Linked DNA regions of Runella sp. SP2. Each later gene encodes a partner of the first gene's protein in a complex. Links are inferred from orthologs where the notes say so. Each region holds a gene or a part of one and is shown on either strand. Other genes may lie near its edges.

The links.
Region 2: the proteins of tsaD (region 1) and tsaE are in contact, whole or in part, in a crystal structure (PDB 6N9A), measured with the Thermotoga maritima proteins. The link is inferred for Runella sp. SP2 from one-to-one orthologs. Residues at the interface, in WP_004082750.1 of Thermotoga maritima: Cys10, Asp11, Arg49, His50, Leu82, Gly84, Gly135, Gly136, Glu154, Thr155, Leu156, Asp157, Asp158, Ser159, Glu162, Asp165, Lys166, Arg169, Leu170, Tyr175, Lys213, Thr214, Leu217, Tyr218, Gln221, Arg222, Asn324; in WP_004082108.1 of Thermotoga maritima: Leu37, Gly38, Lys46, Lys57, Val59, Lys60, Ser61, Thr63, Phe64, Thr65, Leu66, Met67, Val69, Pro71, Tyr82, Arg83, Leu84, Asp86, Asp88, Phe89, Asp93, Ile128, Asp130, Glu131, Arg134.

Annotation. Positions count from the first base shown.
Region 1 is NZ_CP031030.1:3,091,933-3,095,250, reverse strand. Bases 289-3,241 are described here. They hold tsaD (tRNA (adenosine(37)-N6)-threonylcarbamoyltransferase complex transferase subunit TsaD), read right to left. Parts: upstream 2,290-3,241; coding sequence 1,288-2,289; downstream 289-1,287. Other genes in these bases: DTQ70_RS12950 (translocation/assembly module TamB domain-containing protein), read left to right, coding at 2,331-3,241; DTQ70_RS12960 (gliding motility-associated C-terminal domain-containing protein), read right to left, coding at 289-1,165. In the rest of the region: more of DTQ70_RS12960, read right to left, coding at 1-288; more of DTQ70_RS12950, read left to right, coding at 3,242-3,318.
Region 2 is NZ_CP031030.1:1,766,348-1,769,621, forward strand. What follows is about bases 259-3,167. They hold tsaE (tRNA (adenosine(37)-N6)-threonylcarbamoyltransferase complex ATPase subunit type 1 TsaE), read left to right. Parts: upstream 259-1,451; coding sequence 1,452-1,883; downstream 1,884-3,167. Other genes in these bases: DTQ70_RS07430 (hypothetical protein), read left to right, coding at 259-1,450; DTQ70_RS07440 (alanine dehydrogenase), read left to right, coding at 1,914-3,125. In the rest of the region: DTQ70_RS07425 (oxidoreductase), read right to left, coding at 1-59; more of DTQ70_RS07430, read left to right, coding at 206-258; DTQ70_RS07445 (hypothetical protein), read left to right, coding at 3,175-3,274. UniProt on the Escherichia coli protein: Required for the formation of a threonylcarbamoyl group on adenosine at position 37 (t(6)A37) in tRNAs that read codons beginning with adenine.

The sequences.
Region 1 (3,318 bases):
AAACCGTGTCGAGGGCGCACCGACTGGTATAACTAGCCGTTACTTGATACTCACCTGCTTGGTTGATGGTGACAGTTGTGCTTTTTTGGTTTGGAATGTTGATACCATCTTTTTGCCATTGGTACGAAACATTGGGCTGTGACGTAAACTGGAGTGTCGCATTCGTCCCTTCGCAAATTTCGACGACCGAAGCGGGTAAACTGGTATTGGTGCTGTTGAATACTGTGGGTGAAGGAGGTGGAGTGCCGCCACAGTCAATGACTTTTAACTGAAACTCCCGACGGGTTGAACCAATCTTGACCCCATTTCGGTACTCTTCTACCAGAATAGCAAAGGTGAATCTGCCCAATTGAGAAGCTCTTACCGTAAGAAAGCCCGTAGTCGGGTGAATTGCCAATGCGGGATTTCCTGGAATGGTATTGGAAAGTCCATAGCCTGCCGCCCATCTAACTTCGGGATAACTGCTGCGCGATTCGCCTAGTCCTCGCGGATTTGTTTCATTGGTGTAACCATTGAGGGGAGTAACTAAGGTGTATCTTAACTCATCACCATCCGCATCAGTAGCGCTCATATTCATCCTAAATGGCCTATTAATACAAATATATTCACCGTTGGGGATACTGAGGTCGGGGGAAGAATTACGAAAAAAAGTGCCGTTTTGCGTAAGGGCTGGAAACTCCAACGTAAAAACCAGTCCGACGTTTTGACCTCTATTTTGAAGATTGTCCACCCCAGCCGTCCGACAACAACGTTCCCAAATGATGTAATACCCTTGAGAATCGTTATAGCGTGCGGGGCTCAAACTAATAGCGCGACTATAAATTTGGGCAACGGTACGGAGTTGTTGGTTTCCCGCACAAGCTTCATTTTGATAAATGATAGGTTTGTTTTGGTTTACTTGTTGTGGCAACTCAAAAGCGTCCATTCTCACATGGTCGCTTTTACGAAAGATGTACACAGTAGCACTTGCGTCGTTGTTGGAAAAATCACCTCCTACAACTGGATTGAGTGTAAGCATGTCAGAGTAGAGCGTGAGGGTAAGAAGGTAATTACCCTGCGTTGGCTGCGCTATCATCCGAAAATCACCACCAAAAATATGGACAGCCCATCCATCAATTGAAATAGACAAGAAAAGTACAAACACAAAAATCACTCGCTTCATCATCCTGCATTCAAAACGTTAAGGGTTGTTTTAAAGGAATTATAAAGCTAGTGATTTTGTGGTTATGATGATAGGTTATTGCTAGTCAATGATTTAAAATTTAAAAAAAAATTATTAAACGGCCTCTAAAACGCCATGCGAGGCAAGGGACTGACAGTTTGCTCGCAGAAATCGGCTTCCTCAAATTTGAAATGAGAGGCCATCGCAATCATCGCGGCATTGTCGGTGCAGTACTCAAAACGCGGGATAAAAACATTCCAATGTTCTTTTTCCCCGAGTTCCAAAAGCGATTTTCGTAAGCCCGAATTGGCGGATACGCCCCCTGCAATCGCAATGTCAGAAATCCCCGTTTGGCGGGCTGCTTTGCGGAGTTTTTGTAACAACATTTTGATGAGCGTATGCTGCACACTGGCACAGATATCGGCGATGTTTTCTTCGACAAACTGTGGGTTTTCTTTGGTTTTACCCTGTAAAAAATACAAAATGGACGTTTTGATGCCGCTAAATGAGTAATTGAGCCCAGGCATTTCGGAGAGGGGGAAATTATAAGCCAACGGATTTCCTTGTTGGGCGTGTTTGTCAACCAACGGGCCGCCCGGGTAGGGAAGGTTGAGCAATTTGGCGGTTTTGTCAAAGGCTTCTCCTACGGCGTCGTCCTGCGTTTCACCAATAATTTCCATGTCGAGGGGCGAGCGCACCAGCACAATTTGGGTATGTCCACCGCTGACCGTCAGGCACAAAAACGGAAAGGAAGGAGTTGGGTCTTCAATAAAGTGTGCCAATACGTGCGCCTGCATGTGATTTACCTCAATGAGCGGGATATTCAGCCCCAAAGCAAAGGCTTTGGCAAACGATGCGCCTACTAATAATGCGCCCAAAAGGCCAGGCCCGCGCGTAAAAGCGATGGCATTCAGGTCTTTTTTGCTTACTTTTGCATCCAGAAGCGCCTTTTCGACCACAGGGACAATGTGTTGCTGATGGGCACGAGAAGCCAATTCGGGAACAACCCCACCGTATTTTTGGTGAATCACTTGTGTCGCTACAATGTTGGAACAGATTTTGCCGTTAGAGATAACGGCCGCGGAAGTTTCATCACACGAAGATTCGATGGCTAAAATAGTTGACATTTGTTGAAATTTTGCGTTAATTTTGAGCAGTCGCCCAGCCCATGAAACGTATCATTTGGTACATTCTGAACACACTTTTTATCCTCTTTGTCACAGTGGTGCTGTTGGCAGAGATGATAAGCTTGTGTATTCAATTTCCACTGATACAAACCTCTCTCGTAGGCTACGTTACCCAAAAACTTTCTAAAGAACTACAACACCCGACTTCCGTAGGAAGGGTAAGCATTAAATGGTTCAACGCCGTTTCGCTCGAAAAAGTTGAGATTCGCGACCGCAAAGGCCGCCCCATGATTCAAGTGGAGCGCCTCGACGTCAACCACGACTTTTTGGAGCTGGCGATTGGCAAAGATAAAAAGACTTTTGGCACTTGGCTCGATGAAGCCACGCTTTACCGTCCGTCGGTGTGGTTGGTAAAGAACCCCAAAACGGGCGATTTGAACCTAGACGAATTTATTGCCCGTATCGAAGAGCTGACTTCTAACCCCAATTCTCCCCCTGGAAAAAAAGACCAAAACGTCCCATTTTATATCAAGCAAGTGCATTTGATTGAAGGGACGTTTCGTTTTGACGATCCTCGTGAGCAACGGATGTCGGGTAAAGCCTTTGATTACAACCACTTTACTTTGAAAGGTATCAGTGGTGAGGCCAAAAATTTCATGGTCTTGGGAGATACCATTGCCTTGAAAGTTCGAGGACTGCATACTTACGATAAACGCACCAATTTGACGGTGAAAGGGTTGAATTCTAACGTGATGTACTGCCGTACGAAGCTAGAGTTGGCAGATTTGTACGCGCCCATTGGTAATTCAATCATCCGCAATTATATTTCCTTCAACTACGACAAGCCATCGGCTTTTGGCGATTTTAATGCCAAAGTATTGATGAAAGCCCACATTGACAGTTCGCGGGTTCGGTCGGAAGATTTGGGCTGGTTTGCCGATTATTTGTTTACCCTCAACGAAACTTGGAAAGTCCATGGGGATTTTCTGGGAACGGTCAATGATTTTAAATTGACAAACACCGATTTAC
Region 2 (3,274 bases), 1.3 Mb from region 1 along the record:
CCTGAAAGGCCAAATCCAATTAATCCGACGTTTAAAACAGGGGCAAGTGGTGAGTTCATGCGACTAAAAATGCGTTTTCTTTCTTATCGAAGCGTTTTTTACAACAAAGCTACTGTAAAGTTGGGGATAAAATACGTGCGAGCAGGACTACGGGCGTAGGATTAATTTGTACCTTTGTGGGCTCATTTTGAACAGCTTTTTACGAATGCAATTTTTTGAAAAAAATAAAACGTTGCTTGCCCGACTGGGCGTTTTTATATCGCTAGTGACGCTGTTGTTAGTGGTGCTTATTGGGGTTGAGTTTTTTGTGGGAAACGGCGATGGCGTTTGGTTTGACTACGATTTGCGCCTGATTGGCTTTCGCGTAGCCGCTTGGGCGGTGTCGTTGGTATCGTTGTCGCTACTCATCAGAAATTCATCACCTCTTTTACAAAATATCCTTCTTTCGGTGGTAACGATTGTCCTGGTGATTTTGGGTGTGGAAACGGCCGTTGGATGGATTCACGATGCGGGTCAAAAACAACCTACCACAGCAACGGGGCCCCAGTATGCTGGACCCGCTTATGATTCAAGTTATGCGTTTGACGAATTTTTGGGACGTAAGCCCATTCCAAACCATACCTTTATTTGGGCTAAAACACTGGACGGAAAGCCTTTTATTCAAATTCCGATGAAGGTCGATTCGTTCTCGCGGCGGATTACACCTTTTGCCGATTCTGCACAAACTGTGCGAAATAAATACGCGCTTTTTTTTGGGTGCTCGTTTACCTACGGAGATGCCGTACGGGACAATGAAACCATGCCTTATTATTTCCAAAAAGGCAACGCTGACGTTCAGGCGTACAATTATGGCTTCTTTGGTTATTCTCCACGACATGCACTGGCTCGTTTGCAGCACCAAAATGTTGTGCAACAAGTGGCGCAAAAAGACGGTATTGGGATTTATACTTACATCGAAGACCACGTCAACCGAGCTATTCCGTCAGTAGGCTGGATTGGTATGTACGATGGTTATTTTCCCGATATTGATGAAAAAACCATGCAAACGCAAGGGGTTTATCGGTTTGCACACCCTTTGAAATACCGTTTTGGAATGATGTTGTTTAAAAGCAAAGTTCGTCAGCATTTTGCGATGGATTTCCCTTTTGTGTATCGCCCGAAAGATTACGAATTGACGGCAAATTTGATTAAAGCAACGGAAGACGAGTACAAAAAGCAGTTTAAAAATGATAAGTTTTACGTGATTTTGTACCCCGATGCCTTGAAAAAGGATTCACCTATGCCTGCTCTATTGAAAGAACGGGGCATGAAAGTGCTGGATTATCGTCAACTTTTTCCCTATCCAGCAAAACAATACCAGCTTACGTACGATGGACACCCCAATCCTGAGGCACATCGGTTGTTGATGGAGCAATTGAGCAAAGATCTTAAAAAACAAGGCATACTTTAAAATGATATTGTTGAGCATCGAACGTTTTGGGTTAGAAGACATCGAACAGGTGGCTGCCAAAGTCCTGCAAGCTTGTGGAAACGAAACCATTTGGCTGTTGAATGGAGCCATGGGAGCGGGAAAAACAACGTTTGTGAAGGCGCTAGGGAAGGTCATGGGGGTGATGAATAACGTTCAAAGTCCGACGTTTTCGATTGTGAATGAATATATCACCGCCGACGGGGAAACGATTTATCATTTTGATTGTTATAGACTAAAAAATACGGCTGAGGCGTACGATATTGGGGTTGAAGAATACCTCGATTCTGGCTATATTTGTTTGATTGAATGGCCCGACCGAATCGAAGAACTTTTACCAGAAAGTTATGTAGAAATCCATATTTCGAGCCTGCCAGATGGGCTTCGGAAACTGGAGGTTCTCAAAAAAGCATAAATCAACAAACGTAAATCGACTAATTTGGACATGATGGGTTTTGGCGAATTGGCGCAACAAACAGCTTTGTATCCGCAAGAAGCGCTTGCCCCGCTCAAAACAAGCCAACAAAGCTTGTTGATTGGGCTTCCAAAAGAAATATCCCTGCAAGAAAATCGCATTGCATTGACGCCCGAAGCCGTGGCGATTTTGGTACGAAATGGTCACCGAGTCGTTGTGGAAAAGGGAGCGGGAGAAGGCGCACAGTTTCCCGATAATGAGTACAGCGAAGCAGGAGCGCAGATTGTGTTTTCGCCCCAAGAGGTTTTTACGAGTGATTTAATCCTTAAAATTGAACCCCTCGTAGAGCAAGAGTTTGGAATCCTGAAAAATGGCCAAACCATTATTTCGGCGCTCAATCTTCCCACCCGCGACCGTTCGTACTTCGAGCACCTCAATCAGAAAAATATTACGGCACTTGGCTATGAATACATCGAAGACCCCGCTGGTGGTCAGCCTGTGATACGTTCTTTGAGCGAAATTGCAGGAAGTACCGTCATGCTTATTGCTGCCGAGTATTTGAGTAGTGCCAACAAGGGGAGAGGGATAATTTTGGGCGGAATTACGGGAGTTCCACCCACCAAAGTAGTCATCATCGGTGCGGGAACCGTGGCAGAATACACTGCGCGTACAGCGTTGGGACTTGGGGCAGAAATCAAAATTTTTGACCAACACATTTACCGCCTTCAACGGCTGAAATATGCCATTGGACAGCACATTTATACCTCAATTATTGAGTCAGATACACTTTCGGAAGCCGTGCAGCGGGCCGATGTCGTTATTGGTGCCCTGCGCCCCGAAGATGGCCAAAATATTTACGTTGTTACCGAAGAAATGGTTTCAAAAATGAAACCCAACTCGGTGATTATCGACGTGTCCATCGACCAAGGAGGCTGCATCGAAACCTCGCGAATTACGACCCACAAAGACCCGATTTACCGACAATACGACGTCATTCATTATTGTGTGCCCAACATTGCATCGCGGGTGGCTCACACGGCAAGTGTTACGCTGAGCAACGTCTTTTTGCCTATGTTGTTGAAAATGGGTTCGTTAGGAGGCGTCGAGGAAATGATGTACGCGCGCCGTTGGTTCAGTAAAGGAGTTTATACGCATCGTGGTACATTGACAAATCCTTTTATCGCAAAGAAGTTTTCGATGCGACACAAAGATCTTAGCTTGCTTTTGGCAGCACGACTCTAGTCAGATTTTATTCGATAATCTGACCTTTTACATTCGACATTTAAAAAACATGATTAATCACAGCAACGAAAATACCTTAATGGATGATGCTAATTCACCCGAAGTGAACAAACAACTTTTGGGCATAGTATCACAAGATTTTGTCAAAG